DNA from 3 places in the Arthrobacter sp. efr-133-TYG-104 genome. Region 2 is predicted to be linked to each of the others. Evidence: riboswitches for the same ligand, from Rfam matches in the RefSeq annotation. Region 2 holds a riboswitch; each other region holds the start of a gene.
The links. A riboswitch is a leader RNA that binds a small molecule or an ion and turns the genes downstream of it on or off. The one in region 2 is predicted to bind thiamine pyrophosphate.
Positions count from the first base shown of each region.

Region 1 (10,067 bases), on a different contig from region 2:
CCTGACAGCCGGGTTGGCCCTCACTATCCGCTACTTGGCGGGCGGGCGCTTCGAGTTGAGCGAGGCCGCCACGGTCAGTGCCGGAACCCTTTTGGGAACGGGACTTGCGACGGCGGCAGCGTCCGGTCTGGTGCCGTTGTTCCTTGGCGGACAGGTGTTCCAAAGCGCCATAATCGAGTTTTGGCTGCCCGTTTTTGGCGACATCAAGTTCGTCAGCTCCACCGTGTTCGATATCGGCGTCTACATCGTGGTGGTGGGCCTGGCACTGGACGTCCTCCGAAGCCTTGGTGCTGAAATCGACGAGCACTTTGAAGGAGCGGATGCACCGCTCGCCGAGAACGACGCCGCCGATTCCGCCGAAGCTGCCGAAGCCGCCGAAATCGCGGCCACCGGGAAGGGCCACGCATGAGCATCAACCTGACCCTGCTGATCATCATGGGCGTCCTCTACGCCTGCGGGATCTACTTGATCCTTGAGCGCAGCCTCACCCGGGTATTGCTGGGGTTGATGTTGCTGGCCAACGCCACCAACATCCTCATCCTCAGTACGGGCGGATACGCGGGCTTGGCGCCGTTGTACAGCCGGGAAACCAAACCCGATGCCTATAACGACCCCTTGCCGCAGGCGTTGATCCTGACCTCGATCGTCATCTCTTTCGCCGTGACCGCTTTCATGCTGGGCATCATTTACCGGACCTGGCTCTTGGCCCGGCAGGACGAGATCCAAGACGACCTCGAGGACCGCCGCGTGGCCAAGACGCCGAGTTTCGACGCCGAGGATGACGCGGTGGTCCCGCCGGAAACTACCGAGTTCGCCCTGATTCCCCCCAGTGCGGAAAACCGGAACAAACCGGACGCCACGGAAACCCCCAATTCATCCACCACCCAGGAAGGAGGCAACGCGTGAACCTGGCCACCCTGTCACCGCTCGCTGTCCTCCTGCCCATCCTCGGTGCGGCACTGACGTTTATGCTCATCCGGCACCACACAGCCCAACGGGCCGTCAGCATCAGCGTCCTCAGCGCCACGCTGCTGCTTGAATGTGTTCTGCTGGCCTCGGTGTGGAATGGCGGCACAACGTCAGTGACCCTCGGCGGCTGGTTTCCCCCTTGGGGCGTGGTCTTGGTGGTGGACCAGTTCTCCTCGCTGATGCTGGTGGTCTCCAGCGTGGTCAGCCTGGCTGTCCTGGTTTACGCCACGGGACAAGGCATGGCCGACGGCGACGAAGAGGCGCCTGTCTCGATCTTCCACCCCACCTACCTGATCCTCGTAGCTGGAGTGTCCAACGCGTTCCTCACCGGCGACCTCTTCAACCTCTACGTCGGCTTCGAAATCCTACTGACGGCCAGTTATGTCCTGATGACGCTCGGCGGTACCGGCCCACGCATCCGTGCGGGTGTCACGTATGTGGTGGTTTCCGTGGTGTCATCGGTGCTGTTCCTTATTGCCATTGCCATGATCTATGGGGCCACGGGAACCGTGACGCTCGCGGACCTGGCCATTAAGTTGGCGGCGCTGGACCAGGGAACGCAGAACCTGTTGCACGTGATGCTGCTGGTGGCGTTCGGCATCAAAGCAGCCGTCTTCCCGTTGTCCTTCTGGCTTCCGGACTCGTATCCCACAGCGCCTGCCCCCGTGACGGCAGTCTTTGCCGGCTTGCTGACCAAAGTGGGCGTTTACGCCATGGTCCGCACTGAGACATTGCTTTTTCCCGGCGACACCCTCAATGTTCCGTTGATGGTGGTGGCGCTGCTGACCATGCTGGTGGGAATCCTTGGCGCCTTAGCGCAGAGCGACATCAAACGACTCCTCTCCTTCACGCTGGTCAGCCACATCGGTTACATGGTGTTTGGCTTGGCGATGAGTTCGGTGGCTGGGCTGGGTGCCGCTGTCTTTTATGTGGCCCACCACATCACGGTGCAGACCAGCCTCTTCCTGGTGACGGGGCTGATAGAGCGTCGCGGGGGCAGCTCATCCATCGACCGTTTGGGTGGCCTGGCCAAACTTTCACCACTGCTCGCGTTGCTCTTCTTCGTTCCTGCAATGAACTTGGCCGGCATTCCGCCGTTCTCGGGCTTCCTCGGCAAACTCGGCCTGATGCAGGCCGGCGTCGAACTTGGAACCCCGCTCGCAATCGCCCTGGTGGTGGGCGGGGTGGTCACCAGCCTGTTGACCTTGCTTGCCATAGCCCGAGTGTGGAACAGGGCTTTCTGGCGGAGACCGGAGGACGCCGAATACCCCGCCGAGGTCCTCAAAACCCCAGGTAACATCGGAGTCCTTCCACGAACCATGGTCGGATCCACGGTGGCCCTGGTAGTCGTTGGAGTCGCATTGACCCTGTTCGCCGGACCACTCTTCAAGGTTGCGGACGGATCCGCCCGGATCATGCTGGACCGTACAGCCTACATCCACTCCGTCCTGGGCGATTCAGTCCAGGTTCCGCCGCTGCGGGTCCCCCTGCCCCGGACGGCAGGTGCCAAATGAGTCGGAATCCCATCGCGTTCCGCAAGGAACTGCCCCTGCTCATCTGGTTGGTGATCGTTTGGGGGGCACTTTGGCGGGACTTCAGCCCCGGCAATTTGTTGTTCGGCGCCGTCATCGCCATTGTGGTCGCCAAGCTCTTCTACCTACCGCAAGTGGAGCTGAGCGGGAGGTTCAACGTGGTGAGGGCCGGGGCCTTCGCCGTCGTTTTCCTGGCCAAAGTGGCGGCGGCGAGCTTCTTGGTGCTGTACCTGGCCGTCGCCAAAGGGCCCAAGGTGCGCAGCGCCGTCGTCGCTGTTCCGTTGCGGAGCCATTCTGACCTCATGGTGACGGCCACCGGCCACGTCATCTCGCTGATCCCCGGCTCGCTGGTGGTGGACGTGGACCGGTCGACGTCCACGCTGTACTTGCACGCCCTGAGCATCTACAACGAAGACGACATTGCGAAGACCCGTCGTGATGTGCAAAACATCGAGGCGGGTTTGATCCGGATCATGGGCACCCGGGAGGAAGTGGATGCGCTGGACGTGGAACGGGCTGCAAGAACGGGAGGGCTGAAGGCATGAAGGACATCGTGCTCGTTGCCACGGCGGTGATTTTGGGACTGGCTGCTGCCGGGGCCATCATCAGGATCGCCATCGGCCCGTCCTTGCTGGACAGGGTCCTGGCCTCTGACGTGTTGCTGGCCATCCTGGGTGCCGCGCTGGCGGTGGACATGGCCGTTAACCGACACCTGAACAACCTGATGCTCCTGGTGGGTTTGGCCATCATCGGTTTCGTCGGGTCAGTAACCGTTGCCCGTTTCGTGGCCGAACGAAGGGACCGCAGCAATGACTCCTGACGCCACCGGTGTGGACGCCGTGATCGACGGCGTGACCGCTGTATTGCTGGTGGTCGGCGCCCTCATGTCCTTGGGCGCCGCCATTGGGCTGCTGCGATTCCCTGACCTCATGAGCCGCATGCACGCCGCCACCAAGCCCCAGGTTTTGGGCCTGTTCCTGATGCTGGCCGCGATCGGGTTGCAGATGAGGACGTGGTGGGTGTGGCCTGTGCTGTTGGTCGCGTGGATCTTCCAGCTGCTGACCGTGCCGGTCTCAGCCCATATGGTGGGCCGCTCGGCGTACCGGACAAAGCACGGTCACCGGGAGTTGCTGACCAAGGACGAGCTGGAGTCAGTGGTCCAGCGGGCCGCGGAAATCCAGCGCGCCGCTCCCGATGCCTAGACGATGTCCTGGGTCTTGGCGAACCGGGCGATAGCGTGCTGGGTGCCCCTGCTTGCGAGAACCTGGATGAGCGTGCTCACGAATGCTGAAATCAGCGCGAACGTCAGGGCTGAACGAAGGCTGGTCTCCATGTCGTCATTGCCTGTGGGCGGCTTGTTTCCCGTGGCCTTTTCCCATCCTTTGTTGACGAGTTTGGTTCCGACGAAGCCGGCTCCGAGGCTGACTCCGGCACCCACTAGCTTGAATAAGAGGTTCATGCCCCCAGCCTAATGGCAACGGCAGGAGCGGCACCGTTCGTTGCGGCTTCCCGTCGTGTCCCTTAGGGCCCGGCGTGGGCCTTGAGGAACGCGGCAAGGGAACCGGGCCCGGCGAGGACTGGAATGACGTCGTGCTCTGCTGACCACACAGCCTCCACCGAGCCGAAACCGGCGATTTCCTTGAGCAGGAAGAACGTGGGCGGCATGAGCTTGAGGCTGTGTGCTGCCTCGGCTTCCAGGATCTGTTGTACCGGCATCCACAAGGACTGCCACGCCTCCGTTGTTTGGTGCCGCGGGTCAGCTCCCGCGGCCGGCTTTGCGACGTAGAAGAAAGTGTCGAATCGCTTGGGCATGTCTGTGGGTGTGATCCAGTTGGCCCATGGCCGGAGATTCGCGGCTTCCAGGGTTAGTCCGGACTCCTCCTGGACCTCACGGATGGCTGCTGCCAGGATGGTGCCGGCCATCTTGTGTTCCAGTGCGGGGTCTTCGCTGATGGAGCTCAAGTGCCAGTCCGCGGCATGGCTCGCCAACAAGTCCGCTGGGTAGTTCCACCCGTGGTGGTCCGCCGCGTCAACACGCCCACCTGGGAAGACCACCATGCCGGCGGCGAAATCCATGGTGCTGACCCGGTGCTGGACAAAGACTTCCAAGCCACCTGGTGCGTCGCGGAGCAAGATGACGCTCGCGGCGAGGCGCGGTTTTGCCGGGGCACCATTTTCGGTCGGAATCGTGTGCCGCGGAACGTTGGTCATTGAGTCATTCTCTCAGGTCTCGTTGCGAGGCCCGCTGCGCAGGGCAAACGTCGTCGTAATCATGGAGAGCGGGCCCCGCAACGCAGGTGTAAACTGAACCAGCCCACAAGGGCAGATTCAAAACGACAGGGGAGCGCCGCCGTCGTAACCTGCAGCGATGCAGGTGACGCGAGGGCGCTGAGAGTGCGGACAGCCGCAGACCCTCGAACCTGATCCGGTTAGTACCGGCGCAAGGGAGTCGAGCTTCTCAAAGTGTCCGGATCAGGGCGGCGCAGGCCGCTGGGACCCAGGTGCTTTCCCCTCCTGTAAACCTCAGGAGGCAGAAAAAATGACCACGGTAAACGTGAAAAAGACCAGTTACAACTGGCGCGTAGTAGACATCGTGGTGGCGGCCCTTATCGCCATCGCCGGCGGCGTGATCTTCTGGGCTTGGGACCAGGGCGCCGCAATCATCTCCATCCCGCTGGACGCAACGTATCCTCCACTGACCGGCATCATCGCCGGCGGTTGGATGATCCCGGCGGTCTTGGGAGCACTCATCATCCGTAAACCGGGCGCGGCGCTGTTCTGCGAAACCGTGGCAGCAGCCAGCGAGCTCATCATGGGCTCCCAGTACGGCACCACCGTGCTGATCTCCGGCGTACTCCAAGGCCTCGGCGCCGAGCTCATCTTCGCGGCCTTCCGCTACAAGAAGTTCAACCTGCCGACGGCGCTCCTCGCCGGAGCGGGCGCGGGCTTGTTCTGCGGCCTCAACGACTGCTTCCTGCCGTGGGGTTGGAACATCGCCTACGAAGCACTCGACAAGCTGACGTACATCATCTTCACCACCGTTTCCGGCGCGATCATTGCCGGCGCACTGTCGTGGCTCGCCACCCGTGGCCTTGCGACGACGGGCGTGCTGAGCTCGTTCGCGTCGCGCAAAGCGGCTTCGGAGCCCGTCTTCAACTGATGGGTTCCACCTACGACGCGCGGCCTGCCGCCATCCTGGCCGAGGGCTGGGGTTGGCGGCATGCCGGGCGGCCCCAGCCGGCCATTCAAGGCCTTGACCTCCGGATCGAACCGGGGGAGCGCGTGCTGTTGCTGGGTCCCTCAGGCGCGGGCAAGTCCACGCTTTTGCATGCCCTAGCCGGGGTCTTGGGTGATGAGGAAGACGACTCGGATGAGACGGGTTCGCTGCTGATCGACGGCGTTGCGCCCCGCGCCCAGCGGGGCCGGGCAGGCTTGATGCAGCAGGACCCCGAAACGCAGGTTGTCCTCTCCCGTGTGGGTGACGATGTCGCCTTTGGCGCGGAGAACCTCTGCGTGCCCCGGGAGGAGATATGGGCCCGCGTTCATGAAGCACTCGACGACGTCGGCTTGCGCACCGCGGCTGGTGCGGGTTTGGCCCTTGATCACCCGACGGCGGCGCTGTCCGGCGGGCAGAAGCAACGCCTTGCCCTCGCAGGCATCCTGGCCATGCGGCCCGGCCTGATTCTCTTGGACGAACCGACCGCCAACCTCGATCCCGAAGGGGTCTTGGAAGTGCGCGACGCCGTCCGCCGCTGCCTTGATAAGACCGGCGCAACCTTGGTGGTGGTAGAGCACCGGGTGTCCGTGTGGAAAGACCTCGTAGACCGGGTGGTGGTGCTTCAACCGGGCTCCAGCGGGACTTCAGCCGCACCCGGGAAGTCAGCTGCTCCCGGAGTCCTCGCGGACGGTTCCCCCGGCAAAGTGTTGTCCGAACAGCGCTCCATGCTCATGGCCGCCGGCGTGTGGGTACCGGGATACGTGCCCCCTGCCCGGGCGCGGCGCAGCGGACACTCGGAGCCGGGTCACTCTGAGCCGGCGGCAGCAGAACTCCTCCTAGCGGCACAGGACCTGGCTGTTTCCCGCGAAAAGCCCCGCCGCCGTGGCTTCAAGAGCATCCCGCCCGTCCCTGTGCAGTCTGGAATCACTGCGCAGGTCAGGTCCGGACAAGCCCTGACGATCATGGGTCCGAACGGGGCCGGGAAGTCCACGTTCGCCCTCACATTGGCCGGCCTTCTGGCGCCGGTGCGCGGCAAGGTGAGTGCCGCCGTCGAGCTTTCCCAGGGAGCGGGATTTGATCCGTTCAGGTGGAAGGCCGAGCAGCTGATCTCCCGCATCGGAACGGTGTTCCAGGAACCTGAGCACCAGTTCGTCACGGGGAAGGTGTTGGACGAGCTCATGTTTGGACCGAAGCACCTGGGGCACGGACAGGAACGCGTGGACGAATTGCTTGAGCGGCTAAGGCTCACCCACCTCGTTGACGCCAACCCGTACACTCTCTCCGGCGGGGAGAAGCGCCGGCTGTCCGTGGCCACGGTGTTGGCCGCGCACCCCAAGGTCCTGGTGCTCGACGAACCCACTTTCGGCCAGGATGCGAACACCTGGGCGGAGCTTGCCTCCTTCCTGTCAGAACTGCTCGACGCCGGAACGGCCGTGGTCTCGGTCACCCACGACCAGGAATTCAGCTCCGTCCTAGGTGGTACCGAATTGCGGTTGGGCCCAGTGCCGCAGGACCGGGAAAGCCGCCAGGAAGCCGGTGCAGCATGAGGGAAGCCTTGACTATGCAGGGCAGTCACGCCGTGCTGACCCGGGCAAATCCACTGGCCAAGTTCGTGGCCGTGTTCCTGGTCTCGATGGTGTTGGCCCTGTCCATCGACTGGGTTTCGGCATCGACGGCCATCGTGGCCGAGCTCGCACTCTTCCCCCTGGCTGGCCTCACCCTTCGGTTGTTGTGGCATCGTGCCTGGCCGCTCGTCATAGCGGCAGCCATCGGCGGCTGGAGTACAGCGATCGTGGCAGCGGACCGCGGCGCTGTACTGCTCGACGTCGGAATCTGGTCAATCAGCGAGGGTTCCCTTGAGCTTGGGCTTGGTTTCATGCTGCGCGGGCTGGCGATAGCCCTTCCGGCTATCCTCTTGATGACCTGCACGGACCCCACCGATTTGGCGGACGCCCTGGCCCAAAAGGCTCGACTGCCGCACCGGTTTGTCCTTGGGTCCCTGGCGGCCATGCGGCTCGTGGGACTGATGGCCGAGGAGTGGCAGACCATTGGCATGGCGCGCCGGGCCCGCGGGGTCGGGTCGCACGGCAACCCATTGCAGCGGCTGAAGGCGACCCTGGGTCAGAGCTTCGGATTGCTGGTCCAGGCTGTGCGGAGGGCCTCGCGGCTGGCGGTGACTATGGAAGCGCGTGGTTTTGGCGGCGGCAAGAGGACGTGGGCCCGCGAATCATCGTACTCGCTGCTCGACGTTTGGGTGGTGCTCGGGGGGCTGATCATTGCATCGGCAACGGTAGTTGCTGCAGTGGGCGCCGGCACCTGGACGTTTGTGTGGCGGTAACCCACGGTATATCGGCGATATCGCATGGATCGGGCACGGTGTGACGTTTGACGCTCAAATGGCGAATTGCTGGGTAGTTCTAGCTCATCTGTGATATTTCTTGGATATGACTCAACCTACCGCTGAACACGTGGGCCTCCTGCTCCGCAATGCCCGCAGCGAAAAAGGCTGGACCCAAGGGCAGCTGGCCGCCGAGCTTGGAACCAGCCAGAGCGCGATAGCCCGGATGGAACAAGGCAAGCAAAACCTTAGTCTCCGGATGATCGAGCGGCTCGAAGCGATCTTCGGGCGCTCGATCGTCAAAGTGGGCCGCCCGCAGATGACCCATCTTCGCGTGGAAGGTGGCCGCACTCTCTCCGGCGAAGTCGATGTCAACAGCAGCAAGAATGCCGGCGTCGCGTTGTTGTGTGCCAGCTTGATCAACCGCGGCACCACAACCCTGCGCCGCCTGGCACGGATTGAGGAAGTCAACCGGATCGTCGAAGTCCTGACGTCCATAGGTGTTGAATGCACGTGGCTCAATGGAAGCGACCTGCGCATCCGCAGGCCTGAGATGCTGGACCTGGGATCCATGGATGTGGATGCGGCCCGTCGCACCCGGAGCGTCATCATGCTACTTGGCCCCTTGCTGGATGAGAGCAGCGAATACCAACTGCCCTATGCCGGTGGATGTGATCTGGGTACCCGGACGGTGGAACCCCACATGCAGGCATTGCGCGAATTCGGGCTCACGGTGGAGGCAAAGTCAGGGTTCTACTCAATCGCTGCTCCTCCTGCTGATGATCTTCACCGCTCGTTCGTGCTCACTGAGCGTGGTGACACAGTCACTGAGAATGCCATCATGGCCGCCGCGCACCGCGAGGGCGTCACGGTGATCCGCAACGCCAGCCCCAACTACATGGTCCAGGATCTCTGCTTCTACCTCCAAGGCCTCGGCATAGACATCAAGGGGGTGGGCACCACCACCTTGAAGATCACCGGGCGGTCCGCGATCGACGTGGATATCGAGTACTACCCCTCGGAAGACCCCATCGAGGCAATGAGCCTCATCACCGCGGGAATCGTCACCAACTCAGAGGTCACTATTCGCAGGGTGCCCATCGAGTTCATGGAGATTGAGCTTGCCACCCTCGAACAGATGGGTCAGAAGCTTGAGGTCTCCGGTGAATACATGGCGCGCAATGGCCGGACCCGCTTGGTGGACGTGACCACCAAGCCGTCCGAGCTCCATGCCTTGCAGGACAAGATCCATCCCATGCCTTTCCCCGGGCTGAACATCGACAACCTCCCGTTCTTCGCTGTCATCGCCGGTAACGCCGAGGGGCAGACCATGATCCATGACTGGGTCTACGAGAACAGGGCCATATACCTCACGGAGCTCAACAAGCTCGGCGCCCAGGTGCAGCTGCTGGATCCGCACCGGATTTACGTCAATGGACCCACCAAGTGGCGTGCCGCCGAAATCGGATGCCCGCCGGCGCTGCGGCCTGCAGCGTGCTTGTTGCTGGCAATGCTGGCGGCCCGTGGCACGTCCGAGTTGCGCAACATCTACGTGATCGAGCGCGGGTACGAGGACTTGGCGGAGCGTTTGAACACAATCGGTGCCAAGATCGAGTACTTCCAGGACTGAGCTGGACGGTTTTGCTGGATCATCCCAACGTGCAGGGTCTCGAATCCCGTGGTGACCGGACTCGGTCCGTGCCGTTCGGCGGTGATCCGGCAAAACCGACGCAGGTCAGGCCCGCCATTGTGGCCTGCCCCGCTCCAGAACCCCGCGAACCTGGGTCATGACGTCTTGGGGAGAGTTCCACAACTGCTCAGGTGCGAAGCTCAGCACAAGAAACCCCCGGGCCTGCGCAGCATTCAGCCTGCCCATGTCCTTCCGCCAGGCTGACCTGGAGCTGTGAAACTGAAAGCCATTGACCTCGACGATCAGCCATCCGTCGATCAGGATGTCAACACGGCCCACACCAGGGATCTGAACCTGGCGTTGGAAGGATAGTCCCTCCGC
Region 1 covers NZ_JARVTA010000037.1:22,615-32,681, reverse strand. The annotation lists gene QRN04_RS17940 (Na+/H+ antiporter subunit A) at 1-409, shown strand, start outside; gene QRN04_RS17935 (Na(+)/H(+) antiporter subunit C) at 406-906, shown strand; gene QRN04_RS17930 (Na+/H+ antiporter subunit D) at 903-2,483, shown strand; gene QRN04_RS17925 (Na+/H+ antiporter subunit E) at 2,480-3,046, shown strand; gene QRN04_RS17920 (MrpF/PhaF family protein) at 3,043-3,321, shown strand; gene mnhG (monovalent cation/H(+) antiporter subunit G) at 3,311-3,703, shown strand; gene QRN04_RS17910 (DUF4235 domain-containing protein) at 3,700-3,960, opposite strand; gene QRN04_RS17905 (NUDIX hydrolase) at 4,023-4,712, opposite strand; TPP riboswitch at 4,830-4,966, shown strand; gene QRN04_RS17900 (ECF transporter S component) at 5,041-5,661, shown strand; gene QRN04_RS17895 (ABC transporter ATP-binding protein) at 5,661-7,265, shown strand; gene QRN04_RS17890 (energy-coupling factor transporter transmembrane component T family protein) at 7,262-8,056, shown strand; gene QRN04_RS17885 (UDP-N-acetylglucosamine 1-carboxyvinyltransferase) at 8,163-9,686, shown strand; gene QRN04_RS17880 (DUF559 domain-containing protein) at 9,792-10,067, opposite strand, start outside.
Region 1: another riboswitch for thiamine pyrophosphate. It lies ahead of QRN04_RS17900 (ECF transporter S component); the one in region 2 lies ahead of thiC (phosphomethylpyrimidine synthase ThiC).

Region 2 (10,067 bases):
CGACTTCCTGGCCCAGATGCAGCAGATCCGCAACATGGGTTCCATGAAGAAAATGCTCATGATGATGCCGGGCGCCCAGAACATCCGTCAGCAGTTGGAGAACTTCGACGAGCGGGAAATCGACCGGGTCGAAGCCATCGTCCGCTCCATGACTCCGCACGAGCGGGTAGCCCCCAAGATCATCAACGGTTCGCGTCGTGCCAGGATTGCCAAGGGCTCGGGCGTGCACGTTTCCGAGGTCAATGGTCTCTTGGAACGTTTTGGCCAAGCCCAGAAGATGATGAAGAAGCTTGCCCAGGGCGGCGGGATGCCAGGGATGCCCGGCATCCCCGGTCTTGGTGGCCCAGGCGGCGGCCGTAAGGGCGGCAAGAACGCGCCGAAGAAAAAGCCGCGTTCAGGCAACCCGGCCAAGGCGGCCCAGGAACTGCGCGAGGCTGAGGCCAAGCGGGCCAACGCATCCGCAGCAGCACCTACCGGCGCCGCTTTCGGTCAGAACATGGCAGACTTCGATCCCTCTTCGCTCAATCTTCCCAAGGGTTTCGACAAGTTCCTGGGTAAGTAATCCGGTACATCACTGGATGTCCGGGCCGTGGAATAGGCTGATCGAATGCATAAGCAGCGCGTAGTCTTCGTTCACGGCTTGGGCAGCTTTGGGGCAGCGGCATGGCCGAAGCAGCACGGCATGGCTTTGGCTTATGACGCACTTTTCCTGCGTCGGCACGGTTTTGACGCCCGTGCCGAACCGCTGGCCTCTGACGTCGCGGCAGATGTCGCCATCCTCATCAACGCGTTGAACGATGCCGGTGGGGGCCACGTCGTTGCACATGAGCAAGGCGCCATTTCCGCCATGGTGGCGGCAATTGAACGGCCTGACCTGGTGTACTCGCTTTCGCTGGTTGAGCCGGCCTGCTTGTCACTGACGGCGGAACTCCCGGCCACGGCCTCCCACAGGGCGCTCATGGAGCCGCTGTTCGAGGTGCGGACGCAACTGAACGACGTCGATTATCAACGCGAGTATTTTCGGCGGGCATTCTCTGCCGAAACCGGTGAAGTGGACACCCCGGAGGCCTTGCGCGCTGCCCGGAGGCTCAGGTTGCAAGCACCGCCCTGGGAAGCGCCCCTGCACATCGTTCCCGGGGTTCCTACCTTGGTCCTCACCGGTGGCTGGGAGCCGTTGTATGAAGAGATTGCTGGCTACCTGCGGGAGACCGGTGCCCTCCACCGCGTAGCGGCAGGCGGGCACCGGCCCCAGGATTCCATCGACGGCGACCGTGTCATCCGGTCCTTCGTCGCGGACGTCGGGCGGGCAATGTCAGTTCAGGCGTCCTGAGTCGTCGCCTGCCGCGGAAGGCACTTCAAGTTCGGGCAGATAAACCTTCCCACCCGCAGCAAGGAATTCCTGGCTCTTTTCGCGCATCCCGGCGTAAATTCCCGCGATGGCTTCCTGTGACTGGGCTGAGCCGAATTCATCGCGGATGTCCTGGCTGATTCGCATGGAACAGAACTTGGGGCCGCACATAGAGCAAAAGTGGGCGGTTTTTGCCGGTTCCGCAGGGAGGGTTTCGTCGTGGAAGGACTCTGCCGTGACGGGGTCCAGGGACAGGGCGAACTGGTCCCTCCACCGGAACTCGAAGCGTGCCTTGGAAAGCGCGTCATCCCGCTCGCTGGCCCCTGGGTGGCCCTTGGCAAGGTCAGCGGCGTGGGCAGCGATCTTGTAGGTGATCACACCGGTCTTTACGTCGTCCCTGTTGGGCAGCCCAAGGTGTTCCTTGGGGGTCACGTAGCAGAGCATCGCAGTGCCGTAGCGGGCGATTTCGGTGGCGCCGATGGCGGAGGTGATGTGGTCGTAACCCGGCGCGATGTCCGTGACCAATGGGCCCAGTGTGTAGAACGGCGCGCCCTTGCAGAGTTCCTGTTGGCGCTCAACATTTTCGCGGACCAGGTGGAAGGGGATGTGTCCGGGGCCTTCCACCATGACCTGGACATCGAACTCCCACGCGCGGTGGGTCAGTTCTGCCAGCGTGTCCAGTTCCGCGAACTGCGCGGCGTCGTTGGCATCGGCGATGGAGCCGGGGCGCAGACCATCACCGAGGGAGAAGGCGACGTCGTACTTGGCGAAGATCCCGCACAGCTCATCGAAATGGGTGTACAGGAAATTCTCCTGGTGGTGGGCCAGGCACCACCCTGCCATGATCGAACCACCTCGGGACACGATGCCTGTGACGCGGTCCGCCGTCAGCGGCACGTAGCGCAGCAGGACGCCGGCATGGATCGTCATGTAATCCACACCTTGTTCGCATTGCTCGATCACCGTATCGCGGAAGATTTCCCACGTCAGTTTGTTGGCTTCGCCGTTGACCTTTTCCAGTGCTTGGTAGATGGGCACCGTTCCGATCGGTACCGGGGAATTGCGGACGATCCACTCGCGGGTCGTATGGATGTCATCGCCCGTGGACAGGTCCATGACGGTGTCCGCACCCCACTGGGTGGCCCACTGCAATTTGTCTACTTCGTCCCTGATGGAACTCGTGACTGCCGAGTTTCCGATGTTGGCATTGATTTTCACCAGGAAAGCCTTGCCGATAATCATGGGCTCGGACTCGGGGTGGTTGATGTTGCTGGGGATGATGGCACGCCCGGCTGCAACTTCACTCCTGACAAGTTCCACGTCGCAGTTTTCCCGAAGCGCCACGAACCGCATTTCCGGGGTGACGATTCCTTGCCGCGCGTAGTGCATCTGCGTGACGGTCCTGCCCTCGACGGCGCGGCGGGGCACAGGTTGCGTGCCCTTCCACTCAGCCGAGGCCGCTCCGCGGCGAACGGCGGACTTCCCGTCGTCGAGCAGGTTCCGGCCACGCCCGGAATAGACTTCCGTGTCGCCCCGGGACTGAATCCATGGGGCCCTGAAGGGTTCAAGACCCACCACTGGGTCACTGCCAGGACCCGCCGTGCGGTATACCCGCAAGGGAGGGTTGGGGTCGCCGTTGGGAGAGGACTCCAGTGCGATCTCGGTGACGGGGACCCGGATGTCGTGCGCGGGATCCTCAAGATAGGCCAGCGAGTGTGACTGGGATTGGGCAGGGTTGTGCTGTGTTTCGGTGTTACTCAAGGGACTGCTCACTTCCTTCGCCGGCATTACCCGGACAGGTTCAACGGTCGCAGACTGCATCAGTCCGATCTCAGCCCCTGCAGGGGCACCCGTGTGGTCGTAGACGAAGCTATCACAGCCTTAAGGGACGTCCCAGCCCTGTGGGTCCGGACTAGGCTTTTGCCATGGCCAACATCATCGAATTCTCCGGACCCGTCCTTGTCTCGGCTGACGAGGAACGGCGAGGGCTGTGGTCAGTGGATGGCCAGCTGACTTTTGACCGGCCTTCCGCCCCGCCGGACGCGGTGTTGGACGGTTGGGTCCTGCCGGGATTCGTTGACGCCCATTGCCACATTGGGCTGGGAGTGGGCGGGGCGGTTGATGAGCAAACCACGCTCGCCCAGGCCCAGGCGGACCTCGACGCCGGGACGCTGCTGATCCGTGACGCCGGATCGCCAACCGATACCCGCTGGGTCCAGCAACGGGAGGACTTGCCTCGCTTGCTGAGAGCTGGCCGGCACATCGCCCGGAGCCGACGCTACCTGCGGGGCTTGGGCCATGAGATTGAACCGTCCGAACTTGTCGAAACAGTCCGCAAGGAGGCACGCGACGGCGATGGCTGGGTCAAGCTCGTTGGTGACTGGATCGACCGGGACATGGGGGATCTAGCGTCCTCTTTTCCTGCAAAAACCGTCAAAGACGCCATCGCTGCAGCCCATGACGAAGGAGCCCGGGTCACAGCCCATTGCTTCGCCGAGGGCACCATCGATGAGATGCTCGACGCCGACATCGACTGCATCGAGCACGCCACGGGGCTACTGCCGCGGCACATTCCCCGCTTGGTGGAGCAATCCGTTCCGATCGTCCCCACGTTGGTCAACATCGCGACTTTTCCCGATATCGCAGACCAGGCAGCAGCTAAATTTCCTGCGTACGCCCAACACATGGTCCGGCTGTGGGAGCGGAGGCGGGAACGTGTGGCGGAAGCCTTCGAAGCGGGGGTGGCGATTTATACCGGCACTGATGCGGGCAGCGTTATCAAGCACGGCAGGATCGCGGATGAGATGGCGGAACTGCACGACGCCGGCCTTCCGCCACTGGCCGTCTTGGAGGCTGCAACGTGGGGCGCGCGGAGATGGCTCGGGGCCCAGGGCATTGCGGAACGTGCCAGTGCCGACGTCGTCGTGTGCGATGCCGATCCCAGGCGCCAACTGGACACCGTTTCATCGCTTCGGCACGTAGTGCTAAGGGGAAACATCGTGTTGAGGCGAAACGCCGGTCTTTAGGAATAAATTGAAGCTTCAAGTAATTTAGAAAGATAGAAGGTGCCTAAAGGGCGGCAACCTCGGAACCAGGAGCTTCACATGAGCACATCATCAACCACAGGACCATCCAACCAGGATCTCCTTCCAGCGGAACTCACCATGGGCACCGTCATGCTCAAGGTGGGCGACATGACGCTCATGAGTGACTATTACCAGCGCGCACTTGGCCTGGAAGTTGTGGCGGAGCAGGATGGCGGCCTGTACCTCGGCCGCGTGGGCAAGCCCGTGGTGCATCTGGCGCCCGCGTCGGGGCTGCTCCTTCCCGGCCGTGGCGAGGCAGGGCTCTTCCACACTGCGATTCTCTTCGAAGACCAGCCTTCGCTGGCTGCCACCATTGCAACCGCAGCCGAGTATGAGCCGCGGGCATTCGTGGGCAGTGCCGACCATCTGGTGAGCGAAGCCTTCTATTTCACCGATCCCGAGGGCAATGGCATTGAGCTCTATTACGACAAGCCGCGCGAAGTGTGGCAGTGGGACGGCAAGAACGTGGTGATGGACAATGTCGCCTTGCCGCCACAACGATTCCTTCAGCAGCACCTGAGCGAGGCGGCGGTGACGGGGCAGCGGCAGGCTGCCGCCGGCGTCGGGCATGTCCACCTGCAAGTAGGCGACGTCCAGACCGCGCAGGATTTCTACGTTGGGACCCTTGGTTTCGAACGGACCGCCGGCTGGCACGGCCAGGCACTGTTCGTCTCCGCCGGTGGCTATCACCATCACATGGCCATGAACGTTTGGAACAGCAGGGGCGCCGGACCGCGCAAAGATACCTTGGGGCTGGGCGAAGTACTGATCGAAGTGCCGGCGAATGATGACGTCGCAGCCCTGGCTGATCGGCTCAAGGTGGCCGGAATCGACCATCACCACACGGGCTCCGAGCTCCGTTTTGACGATCCTTGGCGGAACAAGCTGCGCGTCGCTGTTCGCTGAGCCAAGCGTCAGCCCATGGAGGGGGAGGGTGCTCCGCACTGCATTAGGCTGGGCAATGACGTCACCGGACTCCGTGCGGGCCGGATGTCGTCGCCCCGTCAGCACGAACGAATGAGAGTACTCTCCCATGGGCTTTGCCGAAATATTTGTAGCCACCCACGCTGAAGCACTCAAGCGCGCCGCCGCCTTGGACCGGGGAGCTGAAGCTGCCGGTCCCGCCGTCAGGATCAATGGCATCACGGATTTTGAGGTTGAGCAGTTGGGCGACCTTGCCGGCCAGGCCGTGCATGCTGCTGGGGCCGACTACGAACTCGCGCTCGTCGATGTCACCAGCGACGCACTTCTGGGCGTTCCGGAGGCCATGGTCAAGGCCCTCGCTGAACTCCTCACTTACGAGAACGAAGGCGATGGCAATGTCCTCGATGACGTTGCCGTGGCTTGGGCCGAGCAGGATGACATGCCTTTCGACGCCGCCGCATCGCGACAATACGTCCAGCAATTGGCGGCCCTGGCTACTGATGTCGAAAAGACCGATCGTGCCGGTCTCTATGTATGGTCCGTCTGAGCGGCTGTCTCTCCCGAATTAGCGACTTTCAGCAGGCTGTAGTGACCAATCACACATGGCCGTCTGAGGCCTAAGTCGTAATCGTTCCGGTCATCTGGCACAATAGACAGGTACTCGATCGGCGCGGCCCCTCTCTCCGTGCTCGTATCTTGTCCTTCGAACCGTCAAGTATGGCCCGCCCCACGGGTGCAGAACGTCGGGTTCAACTCTTTTCAGAAACAGGAGTGACCACAAAAGTGGCCGTAAAGATTCGCCTTAAGCGCTTCGGTAAGATGCGCGCACCGTACTACCGCATTGTCGTCATGGATGCCCGCGCCAAGCGCGATGGCCGTGCCATTGAAGAAATCGGCAAGTACCACCCCACCGAAGAGCCGTCGTACATCGAGGTCGCTTCCGAGCGCGCCCAGTACTGGCTCTCCGTTGGCGCCCAGCCCACTGAGCAGGTTGCAGCGATCCTCAAGATCACTGGTGACTGGCAGAAGTTCAAGGGCCTGCCGGGCCAGGAAGGCACCCTGAAGACCAAAGCTCCGAAGGAAGCCTTCGTAGCACCGGAGAAGGGTTCCGTTATTATCCCGGAAGCCATCACCAAGAAGGCCAAGAAGGACGAGGCCGCTGAGGCTCCGGCCGAGGCTGAAGCAGAGACCACCGAGGCTGAGTAAGTTGCTGGCAGAAGCGCTCGAGCACTTGGTTCGTGGGATCGTTGACAGCCCTGAGGATGTCAAGGTCAGCGCCAAGAACAACCGCCGCGGGGAGTCCCTTGAGGTGCGAGTTCACCAGGAGGACCTCGGACGGGTGATCGGCCGTCAAGGACGCACAGCACGCGCACTGCGCACTGTGGTTGCGGCTTTGGCCGGTGGCGAGCAGGTCAGGGTCGACGTCGTCGACACCGACCGTCGCCGGTAACGCGCTCAGCACTGCTTGTCTTAAGTCCGGCCCCTTCACCGAATATGGTGGAGGGGCCGGATTGCTTTATCCCTAAAGTCATTACCGTGGCCCCGGCGGCACGGCATACAAGAATTCAGAGGAACCCATGCAGCTCCAGGTTGCCCGGATCGGCAAGCCCCACGGCATTCGCGGCGAGGTAACGGTGCAGGTACTGACCGACGCTCCTGCTGAGCGTTTTGTCGCTGGAACCGAGTTCGTCGTGGAGCCGGCGTCCGCCGGTCCGCTGACCATCCGCAGTGCCCGATGGAACAAGGACATCCTCCTGCTCGGTTTTTCGGAGATCGCCGATCGGAACGAAGCTGAGGCCATCCGTGGCGCGAAGCTCTTCATAGAGACCGAAGAGCTCGACGGCGACGATGACGACGAAGGCTGGTACGAGCACGAGCTCGTTGGCCTGGAGGCGCGTGTTGGACCTCGGGTGGTCGGCAAAGTTGCCGCCCTCACTACTTTGCCGGCCCAGGACCTCCTGACGGTCACGACGGAGGACGGCAAGGAAATCCTCATTCCCTTCGTCGATGAAATCGTGCCCGAAGTGAACGTCGAGGACGGGTACATTGTGGTGACCCCGCCTGATGGCCTGTTTGACATCAACAACGAGACAGGTGAGGAGCCCGGAGACGCTCCCGGGGATGACGCCTGAATGAGGATCGACGTCGTCAGTATCTTTCCGGAGTACCTGGCCCCGCTGGAGCTCTCGCTCATAGGCAAGGCTCGCCAGGACGGTCTCTTGGAGCTCAACGTTCACGACCTTCGCAGCTTCACAACCGACCGGCACCGGACCGTGGATGACACACCATATGGCGGGGGTGCCGGTATGGTCATGAAGCCCGAGCCCTGGGCCCAGGCGCTCGAATCCGTGGTCCGGGCAGGCGATGGCTCCAAGCCGGTACTGATTGTTCCTTCGCCCGCTGGGGAGCGCTTCAACCAGGCGCTGGCCTACGAGCTTGCCGAGGAAGAGCAGCTTGTCTTCGCGTGTGGCCGCTACGAGGGCATCGACGAACGTGTCATCGATTGGGCACAAGACCACTTCCGGGTACGTCCGGTCAGCCTTGGCGATTACGTGCTTAACGGCGGCGAAGTGGCTGTGCTTGCCATGGTCGAGGCCATCGGACGACTATTGCCCGGGGTTGTCGGCAACCCCGAATCACTCATTGAGGAGTCCCACTCCGATGGCCTATTGGAGTACCCCGTGTACACCAAGCCGTCAGCGTGGCGTGACCACGATGTCCCGGCCATCCTGCTGAGCGGGAACCACGGCAAGATCGCCCAGTGGCGCCGGCACGAGCAGTTCCGCCGCACAGCCGAGCGGCGGCCGGACCTCTTGGCGGAATACGACGCCGGTTCCTTGAGTCGCGCGGACAAAAACGCACTCGCCGAACTGGGATACGACGTCGTTGATGGCCGCCTGCGGTCCCGAGCTGGCGGCGAGACGGACAACTAATCCCGAGGCGCCGCCGTCGAGCCTTTCGTTCGAGCGGTGTCCGAGCAGCCGGTTGGCCGGATGCTCCGTCATATGGCAGAATTAACCCTTGTGTCTGCTGGGCTGACACCTGCCACAGGGGGAGTTCAGCCAACAGTTGGACAACCGGCGACGCTAATCAGTAGCGGCACCGGTCACAAAGAATCTTCGGCGGAGATTTCCGGTAGGCCTTCGTGCCCCGGGCTTGTCCGCCGTAACCCAAAGTGAATGACCTGTGGCGTTCACCAGGAGTGGATTAATGCATATCCTCGATAGCGTAGATGCAGCCTCGCTGCGTAGCGATGTTCCGGAGTTCCGCGCGGGCGACACTCTCAAGGTTCACGTGAACATCATCGAAGGCAAGAACTCCCGTGTCCAGGTATTCCAGGGCTTCGTCCTGGGCCGCCAGGGTGACGGCGTGCGCGAAACCTTCACCGTGCGCAAGGTTTCCTTCGGCGTCGGTGTAGAGCGTACCTTCCCGGTACACTCCCCGATCATCGACAAGATCGAGGTCGTCACCAAGGGTGACGTCCGCCGCGCCAAGCTTTACTACATGCGTGCACTGCGCGGTAAGGCTGCAAAGATCAAGGAAAAGCGCGACTTCGCCAAGTAAGTCCTGCGACAATCGCAACGGGTCCAGGAGTAGTGCCCGGTTGTTCCGGAGCAATCCGCAACGCAACAGGGATACGAGTCATGGACACAGCAAAACGCCAGCCCCGGAAACAGGGCTGGCGTTTTGTTTTGCTTGCGCTCGTTCTGGCCGTCGCTATCAGTGGGCTGGTCCGATCCCTGTGGATCGACGTCTACTACATTCCTTCAGAGTCCATGGAACCGTTGCTTCGCACGGGGGACAGGATCCTGGTCTCACGGACGGCTTTCGCGTCCGAGCCGATCCGCCGGGGCGACGTCGTAGTGTTTGACGGCAGGGGTTCGTTCGCCCCGTTGAGCAGCGGAAAGGGACCCTTGACAGACGCAGTTTCCGCCGCGGGGCAGTGGTTCGGCTTCACTGGCAGCGATACCACGTATGTTAAGCGGGTTATCGGACTTCCCGGGGACCATGTGCAATGTTGCGACACCGGCGGCCACCTCACAGTGAACGGTCAGGCACTTGAGGAACCCTATTTGTACCCAGGGGATGTGCCGAGCCTCCAAAAGTTCGACGTCGTTGTACCCGAGTCACGGCTGTGGCTGATGGGCGACCACCGCTCCCGCTCTGCGGATTCCCGCGGCTTGCTAGGAGCCCCCGGTGGTGGAATGGTTCCCATTGACAGGGTTATTGGAAGGCCGATCCAGATCGTCTTTCCACTTGATAGATTTGCAGGAGTGCCTCGCGCCACGCAGGCCGTAACACCATCGAAGAACGGACAGTAGATGCCGGACCAAGCTCCAGAGAACCCCGAGCTGCCCGAGGACGACGCCCGGCTCCGTGAAGGGACGGCCGCTGTCGCCGAGGAAGGGGTACCTGCGGGCAGTCCAGGGGGTGCGCACGCCGCCGGGAAGCCGCAACGGAACGCCGCGTGGGGTTGGCTGCGGGAGATCGGCACCGTGGTGGCTATCGCCGTCGTCCTGTCGTTCCTGATCAAGACTTTCCTCTTCCGCGCCTACTTCATTCCTTCCGAGTCCATGGAAAATACCTTGGACGTGAATGACCGCATCTTCATCAACCTCCTTGTTCCCCAGGCTTTTGGTTTGTCCCACGGGGATGTCATCGTGTTCAAGGACGAACAGGGATGGCTGGCACCGTTGCCGAAGAAGGCC
Region 2 covers NZ_JARVTA010000006.1:57,936-68,002, forward strand. The annotation lists gene ffh (signal recognition particle protein) at 1-562, shown strand, start outside; gene QRN04_RS05945 (alpha/beta fold hydrolase) at 608-1,330, shown strand; gene thiC (phosphomethylpyrimidine synthase ThiC) at 1,313-3,136, opposite strand; TPP riboswitch at 3,105-3,212, opposite strand; gene QRN04_RS05955 (amidohydrolase family protein) at 3,274-4,374, shown strand; gene QRN04_RS05960 (VOC family protein) at 4,453-5,340, shown strand; gene QRN04_RS05965 (hypothetical protein) at 5,468-5,905, shown strand; gene rpsP (30S ribosomal protein S16) at 6,142-6,564, shown strand; gene QRN04_RS05975 (RNA-binding protein) at 6,566-6,808, shown strand; gene rimM (ribosome maturation factor RimM) at 6,936-7,490, shown strand; gene trmD (tRNA (guanosine(37)-N1)-methyltransferase TrmD) at 7,491-8,291, shown strand; gene rplS (50S ribosomal protein L19) at 8,569-8,922, shown strand; gene lepB (signal peptidase I) at 9,003-9,680, shown strand; gene lepB (signal peptidase I) at 9,681-10,067, shown strand, end outside.

Region 3 (10,067 bases), on a different contig from region 2:
GTGACATCCGCGGTGTAAAGGGAGTCGGCCTCCACCCCGGCGTCCAGGAGGAGGAGCTCCCCGGCCTTGACGGGGCCTGAGTTCCGGGTCCAGTGGAGCACCGTGGCGTTGTTGCCGGATGCCGCTATGGTGTCATAGCCCAACTCGTTGCCTTCTTCGCGTGCCCGGGCAAAGAAGGCACCTTCAACAACACGCTCACCGCGCCGGTGGGTCAGCGCGCGCGGGAGGGCGCGGACGACGTCGGCAAAACCTTCGACCGTGGCGGCCACGGCGATCTTCATCTGCTCGATTTCCCACTCGTCCTTGACGAGGCGCAATTCGGAGAGTGCTTCGCTCAGCTTTTCATCAAGGGCGTCGAGTTCACCGAGGTCGAGGTTTTCCGGGTCTTTGGCGGTGTTGAAGCGGGCCGTGTCTACCAGGGCATCGATGTTCTCGTCGACTCCGCGGACCAGCCGGATGGAGATCCCGCCGATCTCCGGAGCACCGACATTCTTGGTGATACCGACCTCCAGTTCGGAGATGTCAGCGGTGGGGAGGCCCAGCCGGGCCTCGAATTCAGCGAGCGTTGGGCGTGCACCGATCCAGAACTCACCTGAGCGCGAGTCGGCATAGAACTGTTCTGTATCGCGCCCGGCGAGCGGCCGGAAGTAAAGCGTCGCCGCGTGGTGGCCGCCGTCGTCGCCCTTTCCTTCACTGACGGGCTCGAGGATCAATACGGCGTCGGGCTCGTGGTCCAAGCCCAGCCCGGTGAGGTGCGCGAAACCGGAGTGCGGGCGGAACCGGTAATCGCAATCGTTGGAGCGTACCTTCAGTGGTCCCGCCGGTATGACCAGCCGTTCGCCCTTGAACAGTTCGGAGATGGCACGACGGCGGCGGGCAGCGTGGTCAGCGACGGCGTCGCGCGCAGGGGTCACCTGCGGAGCGGGCGCCCAGTTGCTGGCCATGAAGGCCTTGAAGGCCTCGGATGTGGGCCGCTGGGAACGGTTGTTCACGCGTTCTTGCAGGGGCTGGGAATTTGCGGAGTCCATGTTTTGGGTGTTTTCGGCATCGTTCACCGTTACATCGTCCCACCAGTGAGTTGATGTGGCCAACGCCGCACCGGCGTATGCGGCCGCGCATCCAATAGGCTGGGAAAGTGAGGATCGACCTGCATACACACTCCAATGTTTCCGATGGAACCCAGACCCCGGCGGAGGTGATCGTTTCCGCCGTTGCGGCGGGGCTCGATGCCGTGGCATTGACGGACCACGATTCCACGGACGGCTGGGAGTCCGCGGCTGCAGCGGCGAGGGACAGAGGGATTGCGTTTGTTCCCGGGATGGAAATTTCCTGCAGGACAAAGGAAGGGATCAGCGTCCATCTGCTGAGCTATTTGCACGATCCCGCGCACCCCGGCTTGCTGGAAGAGATCACCAAGTCCAAGGACGCCCGCCTGACCCGTGCCGAGCACATGGTCAGCCTGCTGTCCGAGGATTATCCGCTCACGTGGGATGACGTGATCCACCACGTTGCGCCCGGGGCCACCGTGGGCCGCCCGCATATCGCCGACGCGCTGGTCGCTGCCGGAGTTGTTGCGGATAGGACGGAAGCGTTCACGTCGATCCTCACTTCCCATTCACGGTACTTCGTCCAGCACTACGCGCCGCACCCGGCCCTCGCCGTCGAGCTCGTCCGTGCAGCGGGCGGCGTGCCCGTCTTTGCGCACCCGGTGGCGTCATCGCGCGGACGGATCGTGGGGGAGGGCGTTTACCAGGAGATGATCGACGCCGGATTGCTGGGCGTGGAGGTGGACCACCGCGACAATCCCGAAGAAGGACGCACGTTCCTTCGCGAACTGGCCGCGACCCATGGACTGCTGGTCACCGGTTCATCGGATTACCACGGGGCCGGCAAGCCGAACCTCATCGGCGAGAACACCACGCGACCGGAAGTCCTTGCCCGGATAGAGGAATTGGCAACCGGCAGCAGGGTAGTCCGGTGAGGCAGGGTAGTCCGGTGAAACACGATACCTGCGCCAGAAGGGTGCCCTGATGGATGTCCAACTACTCGCATCCGTGATCGTCACGCTTTTCGTCATTATGGACCCGCCCGGAACGGTGCCCATTTTCATGTCCCTGACGGCTCAAATGTCAGCGAAGGACCGGAACCGTTCTGCCTTCCAGGCCCTTCTGGTAGCCACGGGCGTCATTGTGCTCTTTGCCATTTTCGGGCAGTCGATCCTGAACTACATGCACATCTCGTTGGCCGCCCTTCAAGGGGCGGGCGGCTTGCTGCTGGTTCTGATTGCCTTGCAGTTGCTCACGGGGTCCACCAGCGGCGAGGAAAACGCCGCCAAATACAAAAATGTGGCGTTCGTGCCCTTGGGAACCCCGCTGATGGCCGGGCCCGGAGCGATCGTGGCGGTCATGGTTTTCGTGCAGCAATCCCACGAGGTCTCGCAATACCTTGCCGTGGGATTGGGGATCGTGGTGGTGCTCGCCTCGCTGTACCTGGCCATGCGGTTCGCTGGACTGGTTCAGCGGGCCCTGGGCGAGAACGGCGTCGAACTGGTGACCAGGATCGCTGGTCTGTTGCTCTCAGCCATCGCCGTGCAAATGATTGCCAACGCCGTGCAGGCGTTCGTCAAAAGTGCTGCTTGAAACCGCTGGATGGAAGGCTGCTTTGGCGCCCAGCCGTTTGCGCATGACGTCGATCGCCTGTTCATTTTGGTCGACGCAGACGAACTTCCGTCCCAGTTTGGCCGCCACCGCGCCCAAGGTTCCTGATCCTGCAAAGAAGTCCAGGCACCAGTCGCCTTCACGGCTGGAGGCCGAGACGATCCTGCGGACCAAACCTTCGGGCTTCTGCGTGGGGTAGCCGGTTTTCTCGCGGCCCGTCGGCGACACAATGGTGTGCCACCAAACGTCCGTCGGCAGCTTCCCCAGCTCGCGTTTGGCTGGCGTGACGAGCCCCGGGGCCATGTACGGTTCCCGGTCGACCTCCGCGTTGTCGAAGTGGTACCTGGCCGGGTTCTTGACGTACACGAGGATGTTGTCGTGCTTGGTCGGCCAGCGGTTCTTGGCGCGGGCGCCGTAGTCGTATGCCCAGATGATCTCGTTCAGGAAGCATTCCCGGCCGAAGATGGAATCGAGCATCACCTTGGCGTAGTGCACCTCGCGGTAATCGAGGTGAAGGTACAGCGTGCCGTCATCGGCCAAAAGCCGCCAGGCTTCCAAGAGCTTGGGTTCCAGGAACGACCAGTAGTCGCTGAACGCGTCGTCGTAGCTGTGCAGGGCGCCCTTAATGGTGTCGTAAGAGCGACCCTTGAACCCGACCCGGTCGCCGTCGCCGTCCGCGTTGCGGACCATCCGCGTTTCCTGTCGGCGTTGGACCCGCCCGGTGTTGAAGGGCGGGTCAACATAGATGAGAGTGAAGGCGCCGTCCGGCAGGGTTGGCAGGAACTCCGCGTTGTCCGCGTGCACCACCAGATTGCTGCCGTCCGGCGCCCAAACAGTGTCAGTCATTGAGGACTTTAGGCCTCGGAGTTGCCGGACTGGGTGCCTGCGGATTCACCGGAAACCACTTCACCGTTGCGGCGGCGCGTGCGCGTACGGCGTGCGCGTACCGGCTTTTCTGCGGCGTCCCCGGAAACCGGTGCCTCGGCGGCAGCTGCCGCTGGAGCGGCTTCGCCTTCGGAGGTACGACGACGGCGGGTGCGGTTGCGTCCGGCATCGCGGCCCCGGCCGCCGTCACGCCCGCCGTCGCGGCCCGAACCGCCCGAGCGTGAGTTCTTCTTGCCCGTTTCCCCGAGGTCCTCGAGAACTTCCGCATCCACACCGGCAAGAACCCGCTTGTTCCGCGGGAGGCGGCCCTTGGTGCCCTCGGGAATGTCCAGGTCCGAGTACAAGTGCGGCGAGGAGGAGTAGGTCTCGACAGGCTCGGGAACGCTGAGTCCCAAGGCCTTGTTGATCAGGCCCCAGCGGGGCATGTCGTCCCAGTCCACGAACGTGACGGCAGTGCCCTTGTTGCCTGCGCGGCCGGTCCGGCCAACGCGGTGCAGGTAGATCTTTTCGTCTTCCACGCACTGGTAGTTGATGACGTGAGTGACGTCGTCGACGTCGATGCCGCGGGCGGCGACGTCGGTAGCGACGAGGACGTCCACCTTGTTGTTGCGGAAGGCCCGCAAGGCTTGTTCGCGCGCGCCCTGGCCGAGGTCACCGTGAATGGCTGCCGCAGCGAAGCCGCGGTCCACCAACTCCTCGGCGACCTTCGCTGCGGTGCGCTTGGTCTTGGTGAAAATGATGGTTCGTCCGCGGCCGCGGGCCTGCAGGATACGTGCCACGACCTCGGTCTTGTCCATGCTGTGCGCACGGTAGATGAGCTGGCGGATGTCGCGCTTGGTGAGGCCCTCGTCGTCGGGATCGGCTGCGCGGATGTGGGTCGGCTTGGTCATGTAACGGCGGGCCATCGCGATGACGGGGCCGGGCATGGTCGCCGAGAAGAGCAGGGTCTGGCGAACCGCGGGGGTGCCGGCGATGAGTGTCTCGACGTCGGGAAGGAAGCCCAGGTCCAGCATTTCGTCTGCCTCGTCAAGGATCACCATCTTGACGTTCTTCAAGCTCAGGTGCTTCTGCTTATAGAGGTCGATCAACCGGCCGGGTGTACCGACAACAATCTCGACGCCCTTTTGCAGCGCGTCCACCTGGGGCTCGTAGGCCCTTCCGCCGTAAATCGTCGCGATGCGTGCATTGCGTTGGCGTGAGGCGGTCTGGAGGTCGTTGGCAACCTGGACCGCGAGCTCACGGGTGGGGACGATCACCAATGCCTGCGGTGCGCCGGGAACTGCGAGCTTGGAGTAGCCCGGGTCATCGCGTCCTTCAACCCGTTGCAGGGCAGGGATGCCGAATCCCAACGTCTTTCCGGTACCCGTTTTGGCTTGGCCGATGATGTCGTGGCCGCTCAGGGCCACGGGCAAGGTCATGGCCTGGATGGGGAAGGGATGCGTGATTCCGGCGTCGGCCAAAGACGCGACGATGTCGGCGCGGACGTTGAAGTCGGCGAATGTCTTCTCTTCGATCTCGTGGGGCGTCTCGGTGGAGACGATGGTTTCCTCGGGTTCGAGAATTTCGGTGCCGGTGGAGTCGGTGAGGACTTCATGGGTATGCAATTCACTCACAGGGAGTTTCCTTATTCATTTAGGCATTGGCGCTGCATGCTCAACGGGGGCAGCGAAGCCGTTACCGGAGCACGAACGGGCGCACATGCAATTCCAGTGGAAGCCGATCGCGGGCTATCTAGTTACTGGCACTGGTGACCAGCCGGTATATCTCAAGATCGCGTAGGGGCGGGCTTGTTGAGTTCAAAATCATCTGAATCAACGACCGGGCATCCATTACTACTGGCTCAGTCTATCCTCTGGCAGCCTCAAAGCCCGGATCGTTCGTTCCATGGCTTGGCGGGAGCAACTCGAACCTGATCTCGCGATTGGCAATGTCGGCCTGCGTTAGGCGCACCCTGACTTTGGTCCCTGACTCCATTTCACCGTCGCATCGGGCCGTCACGGCCGGATCCGCGATCTGGACGAGGCCGGAAGGGCCGTTCCCGTTGCCATTTCCGTTTCCGTTGCCTGCTTTGGACCCCGAGATCACCACAGCATCGAATTCCTGGCCGATGAGGTTTGCCACGAGCGCCGCCTCTACAGTGTCAACAGCCAACCGTTCGAGCCGGCCTGCGAGCTGGTCCGAGGTCGCCATGATCTCCGGCAGCGAGGGGAGCGCTTCACGGGCCCAGGCCGGGATTTCCCGCTTGTTGCTGAGGGCCTCGCAGATGACCAGGACGAATCTGTCCACGAGCCTACGGAGGGGCGCCGTGGCGTGGGCATACGGTGCGCCGATGGCCGCCTGGAGGACCTCTGCGGGAACATCGCCGTCGAAGGGAGTGTAAGCGGCCCCACGGAACAGGGAGCCGGCCGAATGGAGGATGGCCAACTGCTTGGGGTCGCTTGCGTCAAGGGTCCGCAGATACTCGCCATAGCTCACCTGGCCGTCCCAAGGCTTGCCGAGGGCCTGTGTTTGCCTCCTGAAATGCAGCAGCGAGCGTTCGTCCGGGGCCGGCATGGTCCGCAGGATCCCCACCTTGCCTGCCAGCATCAGTTGCGCAGCAGCCATCCCTGTCATGAGGGAAATCTGCGCGTTCCAGTCTTCCACCGGCAAAGAGGGGGCCGCTACGATCTTGTACCCGCCGCCGTCGTTCGCTTGGACGATTTCCTGTTCGGGCATGTTCAGGCTGGCCCCGCCACGCAACCGTTCCAGTTCCACCCGCTTGAGGCCGACCTCTTTGAGCAGTTGCAGCGTAGCGGGTGCGGTCCCGGCGTCGATCTGTTGCTGGACGCCGTGGTAGTTGAGTTTGGCCCGGCTCCGGACCGTGGCGCGATCCACCGTGACACTGACGACGTCGGCCGCTTGGTCGAGTGCGAAGTTCCACACGAAAGCCCCGCAGTCCTGTCCCTCGAGCAGACTCCCGGCCTGTTCGCTGATGATTTCCGGGTGCAGTGGAATGCGTCCGTCCGGTGCATAGAAGGTCTGGCCCCGGTGCCGGGTCTCCGCGTCAAGGGCGCCGCCGGGCACGACGAAAGAGGGCACATCGGAGATGGCGTACAGGACCTTGTAGCCGTCTCCGGCACGGTCGATGAACAGCGCTTGATCGAGGTCGGTGGAGGTCGCGGGATCGATGGTGACGAACGGAACATCCCGCATGTCCGCTGCCGGCAGCTGGTGGTTTTCCACCGCTTTCCGGGCCTCGGCCACAGCCGCATCCGGATAGGGGCCCGGCAGTTCCAATTCGGTTCGCAGCGCGGCCAGCGCCGCAGCGAGCTGGTCTGTCGGGTCGATGACGTTGGGTGCTATCCGATGATGTGACACGAAAGTCAGGTTAGCCCGAAACGGGCCCGGAGTCTCGAAACCGGTGCACCGTCAATTTGGTGTGCGGTTAAGCGGCGTCCAGCGCTTCGATCAGTGACTTGGCTGCCGTCGTCGGATCATTGGCTTCGGTGATGGCGCGGACGACGACGACGCGGCTGGCCCCCGCGGCCACCACGTGTTCCACGTTGTCAAGATCGATGCCGCCGATCGCGAACCAGGGCAGCGGTTCGTTCCGCCCGGCCTTCTCCTCCACACGCTTCACGGCTTCTGCGGCATATGTGACCAGCTCCAGTCCGACGGCGGCACGGCCAGGTTTGGTCGGCGTTGCCCAGACCGGGCCGACACAGAAATAGTCCAAGGCTGCCGTGCTCGCAGAAGCGTTGATGGCCGCATCGATCTGTTGGGGATCGTGGCTGGAAAGGCCGATCGCTGTGTTGCCGCTGAGAAGCCCGCGGGCAGCATCCAAGGGAAGGTCTTTTTGCCCGATATGGAACACGGGAGCCCCGGAAACACTGGCGACGTCCGCCCGGTCGTTCACGGCCCATAACCGGCCGTGACGCTCGGCAACCGAACGGAGGATCGCAAGTTTTTCCAGTTCCTCGGCCGCTTCCAGGGTCTTATCCCGCAGTTGGATGATGTCCACGCCGCCCTGGAAGGCCGCGTCCACGAAGTCTTCAAAGTCGCCCTGCCGCGCCCGCGCATCAGTGCACAAGTAGAGGCGGGCAGAGGCAATGGCTTGGTGCTGGGTCATGGAACCACAGTAGTTCCTCTAAACTGGGCACGTACTGCGGGAGCCGGAAAACGTCATATGACCGTCCGGCTGAGAGGGCTTCAGCGCCGACCGCTTGACCTGATCCGGCTAGTACCGGCGTAGGGAAGGAAACAGATGGCAGAATCCAGCCACATCCCGGGCGGCGAAGGGCCCCTGCATGCCGACGTCGCCGTGGTCGGTGGGGGAGTCATCGGCCTGGGCATCGCCCACGAAGCCCGTCGACTCGGCCGCTCGGTGGTACTCATCGACCCCCGCCCCGCTACCGGGGCGACCTTTGCTGCCGCCGGAATGCTGGCCCCGGTCAGCGAATTGCACTACCAGGAGGAAGCCCTCCTGGAACTTATGCTCGAATCCTCCCGCTTGTGGCCGTCGTTCGCCGCCGGCCTCTCTACAGCGGGCGGGAGCACCGGTTACCGCACGACGTCGACCCTTGCAGTGGGCGCGGACGCGGCGGATCGTCGTGCGCTGATGGATCTCCGCTCCGCGCAGCTCGCCGCCGGCCTGGCGGTGGAACCCATGGCCTTGCGGCAGGCGCGGGAGCGTGAGCCGCTGCTGAGTCCACATATTTCCTGCGTCTTTGATATTCCATCCGACCATCAGGTGGATCCACGGAAGCTGGCGGCCTGCCTCCTGGCCGGGCTGGCCAGGCATTCACCGGCAGACACCACCTGGGTGGCCGGAGCTAGAGACGGATTCGGGGCGGCGTCCGCAGCAACAGGCCTGATGCAGGACGGCGAACGCGTCACCGGCGTCCAACTCGACTCCGGATCGGTTGTTGTGGCGGAAGAGACGGTGCTGGCCAACGGGCTGGGCGCCCGGCAGTTCCCCGGACTCCCGGACGGGCTGGCACTGCCGCTGCGTCCTGTGTATGGCGACATCCTCAGGCTTCGGGTACCGGAGCACCTCCGGCCTTTGGTCACCTCAACCATCCGGGGAGTGGTCCGTGGCGTGCCCATTTACATCGTTCCCCGGGACGATGGAACGGTGGTCATTGGGGCGACACAAAGAGAAGACGGATTATCGTCGGGCACCGATGCCGTCTCCGCCGGCGGTGTGTACCAACTCCTGCGGGACGCCCAAGCACTGGTTCCGGCGGTGGCCGAACTCGAACTCCTGGAGGTCACAGCCCGCGCCAGGCCGGGCACCCCGGATAACGCACCGCTCCTTGGGCGCGTCGCCGGCTCCAAGGGTGACATTGAAGGGCTGGTCATCGCCACCGGATTCTTCCGCCATGGTGTCCTCCTGACACCAGTCGCCGCCAAGATAGTGGGCCGATTGCTTGATGGCTTCTCGGACCCCCGCTGGTCAATCTTCCGGCCCGACCGGTTCGATCCGCAGCGATCTGCCCTCACGCATTCTGAAAACACTCAAACGCTCAACCTAGGATCGGCATGAACATCAAACTCAACGGTGCAGACCACGCCGTCGCGGAGGACGCCTCCGTTAGCACGCTCGTCACCGCCATCACAGGGCGGGTCCTGGACCACCGCGGACAGGCTGCCGACGGAGGCAAGCTCGGTGTCGCCGTCGCCCGTAACTCCGAAGTTGTGCCCCGCAGCCAATGGGCTGCAACGGCGCTCGCCGATGGGGACGACGTAGAACTTGTTACCGCAGTCCAAGGAGGCTAAAGCATGACAACGGCATCAACCGCAGCGCAGGAAACAACAGCAGCGCCGTCTTCCGGCGATCACGATCCCTTGGTAATCGACGGCGTCACGTTCGGCTCACGCCTGATCATGGGCACAGGGGGTGCGCCCAGCCTGGACGGGCTGGGCGCCGCCCTTTTGGCTTCCGGCACGGAACTGACCACTGTCGCCATGCGGCGGTATTCCCCAGCGGAAACCGGCTCGCTGTTCCAACTCCTGGTGGACAACAACATCAAGGTACTGCCCAACACGGCAGGGTGCTTCACGGCAAAAGATGCCATCATGACAGCGGAGCTGGCCCGTGAGGCATTGGAGACCGACTGGGTGAAACTGGAGGTCATTGCCGATGAGCACACGCTGCTTCCGGACGGCGTGGAGCTCGTGGACGCCACCGAACAGCTGGTGAACCGCGGCTTCAAAGTCTTTGCCTACACCAATGACGATCCCGTCCTGGCCCTGCGGTTGGAGACGTTGGGAGCCACAGCCGTGATGCCGCTGGGTGCTCCCATCGGAACGGGCCTGGGCATCCTGAACCCCCACAATATTGAACTCATTGTTTCCCGCGCGTCCGTTCCCGTGGTCCTCGACGCCGGCATCGGGACAGCCTCGGATGCGGCGCTCGCCATGGAACTAGGCTGCGATGCTGTCCTCCTGGCCACAGCCGTCACCCGGGCCCAGAATCCGGTGCAGATGGGCGCGGCGTTCAAACACGCAGTCATGGCGGGAAGGTTGGCGCAACGCGCCGGCCGC
Region 3 covers NZ_JARVTA010000012.1:70,353-80,419, forward strand. The annotation lists gene QRN04_RS10540 (aminopeptidase P family protein) at 1-1,055, opposite strand, end outside; gene QRN04_RS10545 (PHP domain-containing protein) at 1,136-1,981, shown strand; gene QRN04_RS10550 (MarC family protein) at 2,031-2,639, shown strand; gene QRN04_RS10555 (DNA-methyltransferase) at 2,577-3,503, opposite strand; gene QRN04_RS10560 (DEAD/DEAH box helicase) at 3,512-5,155, opposite strand; gene QRN04_RS10565 (RNB domain-containing ribonuclease) at 5,388-6,899, opposite strand; gene thiE (thiamine phosphate synthase) at 6,967-7,650, opposite strand; TPP riboswitch at 7,677-7,793, shown strand; gene thiO (glycine oxidase ThiO) at 7,786-9,066, shown strand; gene thiS (sulfur carrier protein ThiS) at 9,063-9,299, shown strand; gene QRN04_RS10585 (thiazole synthase) at 9,303-10,067, shown strand, end outside.
Region 3: another riboswitch for thiamine pyrophosphate. It lies ahead of thiO (glycine oxidase ThiO); the one in region 2 lies ahead of thiC (phosphomethylpyrimidine synthase ThiC).